4 regions of the Streptomyces sp. NPDC050988 genome follow, and region 2 is predicted to be linked to each of the others. Evidence: riboswitches for the same ligand, from Rfam matches in the RefSeq annotation. Region 2 holds a riboswitch; each other region holds the start of a gene.

What was found. Region 2 has a riboswitch for cyclic di-AMP ahead of ACIBEI_RS45065 (transglycosylase SLT domain-containing protein). Riboswitches for the same ligand answer to the same signal wherever they lie in the genome.
Region 1: linked by a shared signal. The riboswitch ahead of ACIBEI_RS40475 (NlpC/P60 family protein) and the one ahead of ACIBEI_RS45065 (transglycosylase SLT domain-containing protein) in region 2 are both predicted to bind cyclic di-AMP.
Region 3: linked by a shared signal. The riboswitch ahead of ACIBEI_RS10450 (C40 family peptidase) and the one ahead of ACIBEI_RS45065 (transglycosylase SLT domain-containing protein) in region 2 are both predicted to bind cyclic di-AMP.
Region 4: linked by a shared signal. The riboswitch ahead of ACIBEI_RS25165 (M23 family metallopeptidase) and the one ahead of ACIBEI_RS45065 (transglycosylase SLT domain-containing protein) in region 2 are both predicted to bind cyclic di-AMP.

Annotation. Positions count from the first base shown of each region.
Region 1 covers NZ_JBITFQ010000031.1:107,321-110,717, reverse strand. Annotated here, with positions in the region: gene ACIBEI_RS40480 (hypothetical protein) at 320-673, shown strand; gene ACIBEI_RS40475 (NlpC/P60 family protein) at 762-1,913, opposite strand; cyclic di-AMP (ydaO/yuaA leader) riboswitch at 1,920-2,091, opposite strand; gene pcrA (DNA helicase PcrA) at 2,545-3,397, shown strand, end outside.
Region 2 covers NZ_JBITFQ010000041.1:33,586-36,982, forward strand. Annotated here, with positions in the region: gene ACIBEI_RS45055 (FAD-dependent oxidoreductase) at 1-193, shown strand, start outside; gene ACIBEI_RS45060 (HAD family hydrolase) at 505-1,320, shown strand; gene ACIBEI_RS45065 (transglycosylase SLT domain-containing protein) at 1,480-2,223, opposite strand; cyclic di-AMP (ydaO/yuaA leader) riboswitch at 2,227-2,391, opposite strand; gene ACIBEI_RS45070 (DUF5959 family protein) at 2,749-2,877, opposite strand; gene ACIBEI_RS45075 (hypothetical protein) at 2,900-3,397, shown strand, end outside.
Region 3 covers NZ_JBITFQ010000003.1:490,430-493,826, forward strand. Annotated here, with positions in the region: gene ACIBEI_RS10440 (ATP-dependent Clp protease proteolytic subunit) at 1-486, shown strand, start outside; gene ACIBEI_RS10445 (hypothetical protein) at 494-802, shown strand; cyclic di-AMP (ydaO/yuaA leader) riboswitch at 1,141-1,352, shown strand; gene ACIBEI_RS10450 (C40 family peptidase) at 1,356-1,829, shown strand; gene ACIBEI_RS10455 (DUF6328 family protein) at 1,920-2,405, shown strand; gene ACIBEI_RS10460 (ATP-binding protein) at 2,497-2,940, opposite strand; gene ACIBEI_RS10465 (helix-turn-helix domain-containing protein) at 3,204-3,397, shown strand, end outside.
Region 4 covers NZ_JBITFQ010000012.1:23,120-26,516, reverse strand. Annotated here, with positions in the region: gene ACIBEI_RS25170 (PP2C family protein-serine/threonine phosphatase) at 65-1,150, shown strand; cyclic di-AMP (ydaO/yuaA leader) riboswitch at 1,467-1,622, shown strand; gene ACIBEI_RS25165 (M23 family metallopeptidase) at 1,634-2,683, shown strand; gene ACIBEI_RS25160 (aldo/keto reductase) at 2,775-3,397, shown strand, end outside.

The DNA of each region.
Region 1 (3,397 bases), on a different contig from region 2:
GGGACCGCGGCGGGGGTAACGGCATGTACGGAACTGGTGGGACTCGGACATGAGCTGACCGGGTACGACCGCGATCCGGGCCCGGGGCCGCCGACTTGACGTGGTGCGGTGACCGATGCGCGGATTGTGTGGAAACGGGCGGCGAACCGGTGCTATGGGCTCCGCCGGGTTGGGGCGCGGGAGCTGCCCGGGGCTCGTGGGGCCGACGGGGCCCGGTGCGTGGGGCAGGCGGGGCCGGGTGTGCGGGGCGGGCGGGACCGGGTGTGCGGGCGGGGGCGGTGTGCGGTGGTACGGAGGCGTTTGGTTAGTGTCCGGGCCCATGGACGTACTCATTCATGTCTTCGTCGCCCTGCACATCATCGGCATCGCGTCCCTCCTCGGCGGCTTTCTCACGCAGCTGAAGGCCATGAGCGACGGCACGGCCCGCTTCAGCCCCGCCATGCTCCACGGCGCGCTGACCATGCTGGTCACCGGCGCGATCCTGGTCGGCCTCAACCAGGCCGACGACCAGACCGTCAACAACATCAAGATCGGCGTGAAGCTGGCCCTGCTGGTCGTGATCCTCGGCCTCGTGTACGTGAAACGGGACGAGGAAAAGGTGGAGAACAGCCTGTTCGGCCTGGTCGGCGGGCTGACCACGGTGAACATCTTCATCGCGGTGCTCTGGACCTGAGCGGACCCAGGAGCCTGAGTGGAAATGGGAGAGGGCACACGCGCGCGTGTGCCCTCTCCCATTTCCACTCAGATCTACGAAAAGCCCCTCACGCCGGGCGCACCACGCTGTGGACCGGCATGTAGTAGATCGACTCCTCGCGGACGTACGCCCCCGGCTTGGGCGCGTGGATCATCATTCCGTCGCCGATGTAGATGCCGACGTGGCTGATGTCGTCGTAGAAGAAGACCAGGTCACCGGGCTGGGCGCTGTTCACGGAGACCGTCGTGCCGACCTTGACCTGGTCCCACGTGGTCCGCGGGAGCGTGACGCCGGCGGCCTTCCAGGCTGCCTGGGTGAGGCCGGAGCAGTCGTACGAGCCGGGGCCGCTCGCGCCCCAGACGTACGGCTTGCCGATCTGGGCGCGGGCGAAGGCGAGCGCCTTGTCGGCCTTGGCGGTGTAGGCGGCGGAGCCGGACCCGGAGGTCCCTGAGGTGCTGCCGGAGCCCGTGGAGGTCCCGGTGCCCTGCGCAGCCTCCTGGCGCCGCCGCTCGGCGTCGGCCGCCTGCTGCCGGGCCAGCTCGTCCGCCCTGCGCTGGGCCTCTTCCTGCTTCTGCCGCTCGATCGCGGCGAGCCGCGCCTTCTCCTCGGTGGTCAGCTTGGAGAGGAGGTCGCGCGCGGTGGCGAGCTTCCGCTGGACGTCCGCCTTGGACGTCTTCAGCGAGTTCTGCGTCCTGGTGAGCGTCTCCAGGCTCTCGGACGCCTCCTGCCGCCTCTCCGTCGTGGCGGTCTGCTGCGTCACGTAGTCGTCGACCGACTGCTTCTGGCGGCTGGTGAGCCGGTCCATCAGCTGGGTCTGGTCGAAGTAGTCCTGCGGATTGTCCGCGAGGAGGAGGGAGGCGGTGTCGGGGGCGGCGGCCCCGGTGCGGTACTGCGCGGCGGCGAACGTACCGAGTTCCTCACGCGCGTCGTTGAGCTTTTCTGTGCGGCGCGCCACGTCGTCGAGGAGGGTGTCGACGCGCTTCTTCTGCTTGGTGGTCTTCTCCTTGGCCGCGTTGTACTTCTCGCTGGCCGTCTCCGCCTGGCGGTAGAGGTCGCCGACCTTCTTCTCGACTTCCTCAAGGCTCGGCCTGGGCTCCTCGGACGGCGACGCGTTCGCCGTCTGGGAGAGGAGGGCCACCGAGGTCAGAGCCGCGGTGGCGATGGCCGGAGTCCGTATGCCCATGGGGCTGGGGGGCCGGGACCTGCGGTGTGGCGCCACGAGGGCGTCTCCTTCCGTCGTCCGCCTACCGAGTTAGCTGTCGGGTTCGGGCGGGTGCTCCGGAAGGTTTGCCCTACGGTCCGTTTCCCCGAAGGGAGTTGGACCGATTCACCCCAAGGTCGGTGGGTCCCCGGCTCCGTAGGCCACGAGGACCTGCCGGACTCGGCGGGGGCCGCTCGGCCCGGCGTGTTCGCCGGTGCGGGTCGTGCGGCCCACATAAAATTTAGCTAACTCGTGTGGCCCCTGTGAAGTTTGATGTGCGATATGCCCGATACATTTTCGTGACCTTAGCTTTGAGGTCGACTCTCGGTAGTCAATTCAGATGGGTCTGGCCCGAGTTGTCCACTCGATGAAGCCCGGCCTGCTGGAGCGCCCCCTTGGGGGCGCCCCGATAGGGGCGCGGGGAACTGCGCGACAAGCCACAACGAACCCGCACCCGCGATACGACCCCCAGGGACTTCCCGTGAAGCCGCAGGTCGACCATCTGATCGCGGACTGCCACAAGCCCCCACCGGAGAGTGACAGCCCCCGTGGCGAGCAGCCACGGAAACCCGCACGCCCGCGGAGCGAGCCCGCCGAGTTTCCAAGGTGGCGGCACGCTGTCAGTGGGGACGCCTAGACTCGGAGAGCGATGAGCAGCCTCTTTGATGACAGCTTCCTGGCGGACCTCAAGCCCTCGCGGGCCCACGAGGAGGAGCCCCCGCCGCCGCCCGAGGGCGAGGCGTCGGAGTCGGAGCCGGTTCCGGACGATTTGTTCGGCGGCCGCTTCGACGTGCCGCCGAGCCGGGACGGCTACTACCGCGACGGCGCCCCCCGCCCGCACGTGGACCCGGCCGCGCTCCTGGACGGGCTGAACGAGAACCAGCGCGCGGCGGTGGTCCACCACGGCTCGCCGCTGCTCATCGTGGCCGGCGCCGGCTCCGGCAAGACCCGTGTGCTCACGCACCGCATCGCCCACCTCCTGGGCGATCGCAGGGTGCACCCGGGCCAGATCCTCGCGATCACGTTCACGAACAAGGCCGCGGGCGAGATGAAGGAGCGCGTCGAGCAGCTCGTCGGCCCGCGGGCCAACGCGATGTGGGTGATGACGTTCCACAGCGCGTGTGTACGGATCCTGCGGCGCGAGTCGAAGCAGCTCGGCTTCACCTCCTCCTTCTCGATCTACGACGCCGCCGACAGCAAGCGCCTCATGGCCCTGGTCTGCCGTGACCTGGACCTCGACCCCAAGCGCTTCCCGCCCAAGTCGTTCAGCGCCAAGATCTCGAACCTGAAGAACGAGCTGATCGACGAGGAGGACTTCGCCGCCCAGGCCGCCGACGGCTTCGAGAAGACCCTCGCCCAGGCCTACGCGATGTACCAGTCCCGTCTGCGCGAGGCGAACGCGCTGGACTTCGACGACCTGATCATGACGACGGTCAACCTCCTGCGCGCCTTCCCGGACGTCGCCGAGCACTACCGCCGCCGCTTCCGGCACGTCCTGGTCG
Region 2 (3,397 bases):
CGAACTCCGTACGGAGCTGGCGGTGAGCCGGGGGACACCGAAGCTGGGCGCCGGGTTCAGGTCCTCCGTACCCGGGCTGTACTTCACGGGGCTGCCGGCGGCGGCTTCGTACGGTCCCGTGATGCGGTTCGTGTGCGGGACGGAGTTCGCCTCACCGCGGTTGGTCCGGCATCTGGTGGGGGCGCGCGGCTGAACGGAACCTCCGCTTCGTGCGCGCACGCATCGACCCGTCGCCGACGCCGCCGAGCGGCACGAAGGGCGCGCGGGTGCCGCGTCCGTGGGACGGGGCGGGGCACCGGGAGATGGGACCCGGCGGCGGGCGACGGGCCGGTTGACCGGGGGCGGGGGAGCGGGCAGGGCATGGCCAACTGTTCGCCTTCGCCTGCGATTTGCCTCCGATCGGCCGACGGATGGTGCCTGTGACGACCTCTGTGCCTGACGAGATACCGGACGACGTCCGGTTCCCGTCGAGTCGTTGGGGCGTTCGATCCGTATTCTCTGATCATGGCCGCACCGATCGCATATTCACTCATCGCCACTGACCTGGACGGGACGTTGTTGCGAGGCGACGACACCCTTTCGGACAGGTCACGCGCCGCGCTGGCGATGGCAATCGGGAGAGGTGCCAGGCACCTCGTGGTGACGGGGCGCCCGGCACCTCGCGTACGCCCCCTGCTGGACGAACTGGGCAGCCGGGGACTGGCGGTGTGCGGTCAGGGGGCGCAGTTGTACGACGCAGGCGCCGAGCGCATGGTGTGGTCGGTCACCCTCGACCGTGAGCTGGCCGAGACGGCGCTCGGCAAGATCGAGGCAGAGGTCGGGGACCTGTACGCCGCGGTCGACCAGGACGGGGTCGACGGCCTCACGCTCATCGAGCCGGGGTACGAGATGCCGCACCCGACGCTCCCCGCGGTACGGGTCCTGCGCCGCGACGACCTCTGGACGGAACCCATCAGCAAGGTGCTGTTGCGCCATCCCCTGCTGTCCGACGACGAGTTGGCGTCCGCGGCCCGCGGAGCGGTCGGTTCCCTCGCCACGGTCACGATGTCCGGCCCCGGCACAGTCGAACTCCAGCCATGTGGAGTGACCAAGGCGACGGGTCTCGCCCTGGCGGCCGAACACCTCGGCCTCACTCCCGCCACCACGATCGCTTTCGGTGACATGCCCAACGACATTCCGATGTTCGACTGGGCGGCCCACGGCGTCGCGATGGCCAACGCCCACCCCGAACTCCAGGCGGTGGCCGACGAGGTGACCCTCTCGAACGAGGAGGACGGCATCGCGGTGGTACTGGAACGGCTCTTCGGCTCGCGGTCCTAGTTCTGCGTCAGGGGTCTGCGTCAGGAGAAAGCCGGGCGTGCCCGCGGAGAGGTCGGTCTCCCTCGCCGCGGGCACACCCGGCACCGTTTCCCTGGCCACGGGCACGCCCGGCACCGGTCGGCCCGATACCGCCCCGGTACCGGCCCGAAACCGGCCCGCTCAGTAGGCCCCGAAGACGTTGTCGATCGAGCCGTACCTCGCGGCGGCGTAGTTGCACGCCGCCGTGATGTTGGCGACCGGGTCGAAGGGGTCCATCGAGGTGCCGGCCACGTGGTAGGCGTTGAAGGTCGGGTCGATGGTCTGGAGGAGCCCCTTCGACGGCGTACCCGCGGCCGCGTTGGAGTCCCAGTTGTTCATGGCCCGCGGGTTGCCCGACGACTCGCGCATGATGTTGCGGTAGATGCCGTCGTACGACCCCGGGATGCCCTGCTGGGCCATGATGTCCAGCGACTCCCTGATCCAGCCGTCGAGGTCGTTCGTGTACGTCTTCGCGGCGGCGGGGGTGACGGCGGACGCGGTGGACGCCTTGGTGGCAGTGGCCGTCTTTGCCGAGCTCTGGGCGTTTTTCGTGCCGACCGTCAGCTTGAGGCCTGGGCGGATGACCGCCGGGTCGTCGCCGATGACCGCGCGGTTGGCCTTGTACAGGTTCTGCCAGCCGCCGCTCGTGGAGTGCTTCTTGGCGATCTTGGTCAGGGTGTCGCCCGCGACCACCTTGTAGGTGATGAGCGAGACCTGCGGGACCGCGGCTGGTGCGACCTGGGCGGCCTGCGTCGGCTGTGCGGCGTGGGCGCCGGTCGCGCCCACGATGGGGAGCGCGAGCGCGGCTCCGCCGGTTCCCGCGGCGACGATGCCGCGCGTGAGGGTGTTCATTCTGGTGCGGCGGTGCTTGCCTCGTGCGGCCATGGCGCGTTTCCTCTCCGACGCCTGCGAGGTGAGCTGTCGGGTTCGGGCGGGAGTTGCCCGGCCGCATGGTGCACGCGGCTTCACCCCGAGCCGTTCCGGAATCCGGACCGGCGGCCTACCTGGGTCCCCCGCTCCTGCCGTACGCGAGTGAATGGGTGGTTGGGATCTCCGGGCGGCGGCAGGATTAGGCGGTCCATCCGGAGTGACGTGAACGTATGCGAGAGCACATGCCGTGAACAAGCCCAGAATTCACATGGAGATGCCATTTGCCTGTTCGGGGCAGATGGTAATTCTTGATCCATTCGGAAGGTGAAGTTCAACTTGCTTTGAGCAAAGGTGAATCGACCGGCTCCGCAAAGCGGCCGTCCCGAGCGGACGTGACCCAATTCACGTGCACAGGTGGGGAATTAGGTGCGCCACGTGCCTAATACGGGCAAGTCGGGCGGAGTCGGGATGTCCGCCCAGTCGGCATAAGGGACTACTTGTCCAGAAACGTTCTCTCTGCTCTTCGAGGTGCCGGAGAGTTCAGCCTTCTGGGTTCCAGAGAGTGAGTACGTCACGCAGTTTCTGCCGGTGGCTGTCGATCCAGTTCCGGGGAAGATCGACGGGAACGCACACCGGGGCCATGGAAATCGTGTCGTCCTCCACGATCACCTTGTGGCAATCCCGTTCTCCCGTGAGCCGAATGGGAATCGACGGGTCCTCGCTCCACCGTCATCAGCGGGTGCCGGCCGAGGACCGTGATCCTGACCGAATTGCCCTCCTCGTCGGCGAGGAGCGCGAGGTCCGTCGGGCCGGTGCGGTGGTCGGCCGGGAGGTCGGCGTCGCAGAGGGCACAGACGAAATGGGCGTCCTGTACGGAGTTCCACTCGGCGCAGGACGCGCAGCGGCGGTAGGTGACGGGTTGCTCGCGTACGTGACCGCCCGGCCGGACGAGGTCCTCGCGAAGCCCAACTTCCCGGCGGCGCGCACCGGTTTCCCGTCCGCGCAGGCCACGTGCTCGGAGCGGCGTGGGGCCAGGCGCAGGGTCACGGAGGCGTCGACGACGAAGGTGAACGGCTCGTCGAGTTCGTCGGCGGGGCTGGCGGACAGGAAGGCGTCGAGGTCGGCCCGGGTCCGGATCCGGGTGCCGCCCGCGCCGGGCCGGACGGCCTCCCTTATGTCTTCGGGCCCC
Region 3 (3,397 bases), on a different contig from region 2:
ATGGCCCAGTTCATGCACCTCGAGTACCAGGCGCCCGACAGGGACATCTCGCTCTACATCAATTCGCCCGGTGGCTCGTTCAGCGCGATGACGGCCGTCTACGACACGATGCAGTTCGTCAGCTGCGAGGTGGAGACCATCTGCCTGGGGCAGGCGGCGTCGGCCGCGGCGGTGCTGCTCGCGGCCGGCACACCGGGCAAGCGGTACGCGCTGCCGGGCGCCCGCGTGCTGATCCACCAGCCGTCGTTCTCCGAGCCCGTCCAGGGACAGGCGTCCGACCTGGCCATTCAGGCCGACGAGTTGATGCGTACCCGTGAGCAGTTGGAGGAGATGCTCGCCCGTCATTCGGGCCAGAGCCGGGAGCGGATCGGTGCGGACATCGAGCGGGACAAGATCCTGGACGCGCAGGCGGCACTGGAGTACGGACTGGTCGACCGGATCGTCGCGAGCCGGAAGTCCACCCAGAGTGCACCCGGCGCGAGGTGAGCGGCCGATGCTCCCACCCGAGTTGCCGCCGCTGCCGGCCCTGACGCGTGCCGAGGCCGAGCTGATCGACCGTTACCTCGAAGTGGTGGACCTGCTCGGCCGGATCAACCCGGCCCACTCCGGGGACACCTACCGGGGGTTGCGGGCCGCCCAGGCCCTGGTCGGCAAGGCTGCCGCGCTGCGTGACGCGCTGGCCCTGATGCACCAACGCGGCGAGCACGAGGTGCACGCGCCGACCCTGGCGCGGGCGCTGCGCGTCCTCGACGGTGAGCGCCGAGCGGGCCGGATCGCGCTACCGCCGCGCTCCGACAGCTGACGTACCGCCACCGACCCGGCGTCACGCAGGCATCTGACGGAACGTCCGGTTCAGGGTTCAAACGGACCGAAAGGTGTACCACCGAACAGCGTAGTCAGGGCTGCTTTTACAGGCCCGTGGAGGTTGCGCAACACGCGTAGCCTCCGTACGGAATAAGACGTTCCGGTGCTGGTACGAGGGTCGTCGACCCCCTCGACGCCCTCCCGTGGGAATGGCTGTCCACCCGAACGGGTGAGTGGTGAGTAAGCCCACAAATCGCCGATTCCGCTCGGCTTTTGGGACATCCGTGCGTCAAGATCCCTTCCGACGACAAGCCCCCGCCACAAGCGGCGGGGCGATCCGGGCGGACGCCGAGTCCTGCCGCCGCCCGGATGACCGGTCGACAGAAGTGGATCGGCAGGAGTGGAGGACCCAGGCACGACGGGTCGCCGGAACGGTCACGCCATGACCGGGCCGAGCAGCCCTTGGGGTGAAGCCGCGTCAGCGGCCGGGCAACTTCGCCAGCCCGAATCCGACAGGTCATCCTTCACAGGCGGCTGACGAAGGGTTGCGCATGACTGCGCTCAATCGTGTCCCGTCGCTGTTCAGCAGGGCCGGTACCGCATCGGCTCTCACCATCGCCGCTGTCGGCGGCGGCATCGTGGCCCCCGGATTCACGTCCGGCGCGGAAGCGGCCACACCCGCGACGAAGGCACTCCAGGTAGCAGCCTCGAAGAAGGGCTCCCCGTACAAGTACGGAGCCGTGGGGCCCAAGCGCTTCGACTGCTCCGGCCTCACGCTCTACTCGTTCAAGAAGGCGGGCAAGTCCCTGCCGCGTACGGCCGCCGCGCAGTACAACAAGACGAACCATGTCTCCGCTTCGAACCGCAAGCAGGGAGACCTGGTCTTCTTCCACTCGGGCCGGAACGTGTACCACGTCGGCATCTACGCCGGGAAGGGACGGATCTGGCACTCCCCGAAGACCGGGGAAGTGGTGAAGCTCCAGAAGATCTGGACGAAGAGCGTCTGGTACGGCCGGGTCAGGTGACCCGCCCAGGAGGTGGCCGCGGTGATCGCCGCGGCCACCTTCCGGGGCCCGGTGCGTGATATTCGCCGCAGAGTGGTTACTCCTTCACTTATGGGCGACCTTCATCACCACGAGGAGCGCAACGAGACACGGCTTGAGCGCGCCGACCGCAACTTCAACGAACTGCTCCAGGAACTGCGGGTCACGCAGACCGGGGTGCAGATCCTCTTCGCCTTCCTGCTCACCCTCGCGTTCACCCCGCGCTTCCCCTCCCTGGACTTGTTCCAGCGCACCACGTACGTCGTCACGCTGCTGCTCTCCGTACTGACAGCCGCCCTCTTCACCGCCCCCGCCGCGCTGCATCGCCGGCTCTTCCAGCAGGGCGCCAAGCCTCAGGTCGTGAAGGCGTCCTCGCATCTGGCCGAGATCGGGCTCGGAGTGCTCGCGCTCGCCCTCTCCGGTTCGGTCCTGCTCGTCGTGGACGTGGCGACGAGCCGGGCGGGCGGCATCGCGGCCGGTGCGACCACCCTGGTCGTCTGCGCGGGGCTGTGGGCGCTCATCCCCCACCTGATGCAGGGCTCCGCCGACGAGGACTAGCGGGCACCTTCGCGCCACCGGTGGTACGAGGACGAGCCCGACGCCGAGCAGGGCGAGCGCGGCACCGACCTCGACGGCGCGGGTACGGCGCTCAGTCCGCCGTCACGGGCTGCACCGGCGCCGTCCAGGGCAACATGATCGAGACCGTCTTGCCGCCCTCTCTGGTGGGCCGGACCGTCAGCTTGCCGCCGCACTCGGCCGTCAGCCAGCGGACGATCACCATGCCCCGGCCGTTGTCCTGCTGGACGGCCGCGGGCAAACGTTTCGGGAAGCGCGGGTGGCTGTCGGTCACGCCGATGCGCAGTTGTTCGTCGCGGTCGAGTTCGATGTCCACCGTGAAGGTGGGCGACTGCCCGAACGTGTGCTGTACGGCGTTGGTGGCGAGCTCCGAGACGATGAGCCGGACCGTGTCGGCCGCCTCCGTGTCGGATGGAAGTCCCCATTCGGCCAGCACGTTCATGACGTATGTGCGGGCGGCGTAGACCGAGGCGGGATCGCTCGGCAGAGTGACGGATGCTTCCTGGTGGTCTGCCATGGCGAGGTCGTCCCTTTCCCACGGGACCGGAGTCCGACACGAAGCGGATGACTTCGAGTACGGTCCCGGACTGGTGCTTGCGCCAGAGTGCCACTACCTCGGCGTTCGCGGTGCCGATCCACCGAGATATGCATATATCTGTCGCTCGAAGCGGTGAACTCTGCGACGGCCGACCGTATTTGGGCGGGGGGCCGGTTTGTCCTCTACGGTCGGCGTGACGCCGGACGATATAGCGCCGGCGCGACGGTCGGAAGGAGACGGCCATGCAGTACGGTCCCGCTGTGCGCCGCCGGAAGCTCGGTGCCGAACTGCGTGCCCTGCGTGCCCGTGCGGGCCTCAAGAGTGGCGAGGCGGCCCGGCTCGTCGGCTGGCACCAGTCGAAGGTGAGCCGGATCGAGACCGGCCACAGCGGGGTGAAGCCGGCGGACGTGGAGCTGCTGCTCGACGCCTACGAGGT
Region 4 (3,397 bases), on a different contig from region 2:
CCGCCGTCCGCGCTCCCGGAAGCCTGGACAGGTGGAGGAGCGGGAGCCGGAGCGGGGCGAGCCCATGAACGTCGAGCCCGTGGAGAGGACCGTCTCGTACCAGCGCACCCTCGTCCGCGTGCTGCCGGCGCTGCTGGTCGCCGCCGGCGTCTGCTACGACCTCCTCACCCCGCAGGACTTCACCGCGGCTCCCTTCTTCACGGCCGCGGTGCTCATCGCCGCAGCCCTCTTCTCGCTCGGCGCCACCGTGTGGACGGGAATCGCGGCGACCGCGGGCATGGGAATCGTGCACCTCAGGTTCGCCTTCGACGCGGGCGCGGTCACCGAGGTCCTCACCGTGGCCACGGCCGCCGCGCTCGCCGTCGGCATCAACCGGCTCGTGGTCCGCGGCAACGCGCGCCTCGCCACCGCCCGCGAGATCGCCGAGGCCGCCCAGTGGGCCGTACTGCCCGAACCGGCGGCGCGGATCGGCGGCCTGGAGATCGCGGCACGGTACGAGGCCGCGCAGGAGGGCGCGTTCATCGGGGGAGACCTGTACGCCGTGCAGGACACCCCGCACGGCGTACGGCTCCTCGTGGGCGACGTACGGGGCAAGGGCATGGGAGCGGTCGCCGTCGTCGCCGTACTCATCGGGGCCTTCCGTGAGGCCGCCGAGCAGGAGGCGAGCCTGGAGGCGGTCGCGCAGCGGCTGGAGCGGGCGCTCGCGCGCGAGGGTGTCCGGCGCGACATCATCGCGGTCCTCGAGGACTTCACCACCGCCGTGCTCGCCGAGATCCCGCACGGCACCCCCGTCGTACGCCTCGTGAACCGCGGCCACCCCGGGCCCCTTCTGCTGTACGGCGACGGAGAGGTGCGTACGCTCGCCGCGCCGGAGCCCGCGCTGCCGCTCGGGACGGGGGAATTGGGGACCTGGCCCGACCGCGCCCAGGAGGAGGCCTTCCCGGGCGGGACCATGCTGCTCTTCCACACGGACGGGCTGTCCGAGGCGCGGGACCGGCGAGACGTCTTCTACGATCCGGCGCGGCGGCTGTCCGGGCGGGTTTTCCCCGGGCCCGACGCGTTGCTCGCCGCGGTACTGGACGACGTCCTGCGGCACACCGGGGGCGGGGCGACCGACGACATGGCACTGCTCGCGGTGCGGCGGCCGTGAAGGTATGGCGGGAGGGCGCGGTCGTGGTGATTGCGTGACGGTCGTGAGTGCGGCGGCCGTGAGATGCGTCGCTCTTTCGGCGGGCCATATCACCGTTCGTAGTCGAACGGCGTCCCTCCGCTCAACAACTGACGCACCATCAACAGGGCTCCCGTTCCTGAATGTCGATCAACTCGCCCGATTTACCCCGCTCATGACCTGTAAGTCCAGGCCAAGAGCCGTAACGATCATCAGGAACAGCTTGGAATCCGGTGCCCGGGTCTATTAACGTTCGATAACGCAGCGCGGTCGTCCCAGCCGTCACAAGAGTCGGCTCCGTGCGCACGCGCCGAATCCCGCAAGGGAACCGGGGAACCACCACTTGGGGTGAATCGCTCGTCTTCGCGGTGTAGCGCACCGCGGTTGACGCGCGTAGGAGACCTTCCTGCTCCGAACCCGTCAGCTAACCCGGTAGGCGAGAAGGAAGGAAAGGAGTGCGCCTACGTGGCGTCCAACCGGTCTGCCCTCACACCCTCGTTCGTTCCGGATGAGTTGACGGGTGAGTCCTCGGGTGAGAAGAAGCCCGACACATTCGCCTACGGCGCTCGTAAGGACGAGGAGACGTGGGAGGTCTGGAATCCCAGCGCGGAGACCGTCCTTCCCGTCCGCGGCCGGCACCGCGTCGCCAAGCAGCGCGGCGGCGGACTCGCCCGTAGCTCGACCGTTCTGGGCGTCGGCGTCATAGCCGCAGTCGGCGCGGGTGGCATGGCCACCGCGCAGACCGGCAAGCCCCCGGTGTCGATCTCGATCCCCGACCTGCCGAACGTCGGCTCGCCGTTCTCGGAGGACGACGCCCCCGAGGGCTCCAGCACTCCGATCACCGCCGTCGGCCTCACCGCAGCCGACGCCGAGGAGGGCAACTCGGACGCGGGTGAGGCCCTGCGCGCCCGCATCATGCTCCAGGCCGAGCGGCAGCAGGACCAGGTGGACCGCGAGGCCCAGCGGGCCGCCGAGGCCGCCGCCGCGAAGAAGGCCTCCGACCAGGCCGCGAAGGAGCGGGAGGCCGCCGAGGCCAAGGTCGCCGCCGCCAAGAAGAAGGCGGACGAGGAGGCCAAGGCGAAGGCCGAGGCCGCGCGCCTCGCCGAACTCGCCAAGCAGTTCACGCTGCCCACCTCCTCGTACACGATCACCTCGACCTTCGGACAGTCCGGTGCGCTGTGGTCGTCCGGTCAGCACACGGGTCTGGACTTCGCCGCTCCCACGGGTACCCCGATCAAGGCCGTTCACAGCGGCACGATCAAGGAAGCCGGCTGGAACGGCTCGTACGGCTACCGCACGGTCCTCGAACTCGACGACGGTACGGAGATCTGGTACGCGCACCAGTCGTCGATCGGTGTCAGCGTCGGGCAGAAGGTGAACACCGGCGACATCATCGGGCGCGTGGGCGCGACCGGCAACGTCACCGGGGCGCACCTCCACCTGGAGGTCCACACCAGCGGCGGCGACGGCATCGACCCGATGGCGTGGCTGCGGGGCAAGGGGCTCACCCCGTAAGGGCTCAACCGGAAGAGCTCACCCGGTAAGAAGGGCCTGAGAGGTTCCTGGGTGCGGAATACGGCCGTCCGGTACGGCCGTTGATCCACCCATGACCTCTCTCCGCAAGCTGGGTTCGTCCGATCTCGAAGTCTTTCCGCTCTCCCTCGGCGGCAACGTCTTCGGCTGGACCGCCGACCGGGCGCGGTCCTTCGCCGTGCTCGACGCGTACACCGCCGCGGGCGGGAACTTCGTCGACACCGCCGACACCTACTCGGCCTGGGTGCCGGGCAACGAGGGCGGCGAGTCGGAGACCGTCCTGGGCGACTGGCTCGCCTCGCGCGGCAACCGCGCCGACGTCGTCGTCGCCACCAAGGTCGGTGCGCACCCCCGGTACAAGGGTCTGTCCGGGGCGAACATCAAGGCCGCGGCCGACGCCTCCCTGCGGCGGCTGAAGACGGACCACATCGACCTCTACTACACCCACTTCGACGACCCGTCCGTGCCGGTCGAGGAGATCATCACGGCCCTGGACGAGCTCGTCCGCGCCGGCAAGGTGCGCGCCATCGCCGCGTCCAATCTCTCTCCCGAGCGGCTCCAGGAGTCCCTCGACCTCTCCGACCGCGAGGGCCTCGCGCGGTACGTCGCGCTGCAGCCGCGGTACAACCTCGTCTCCCGCGACTCGTACGAGGGCCCGCTCCGGGACGTCGCCTCCCGGGCCGGTCTCGCCGTCGT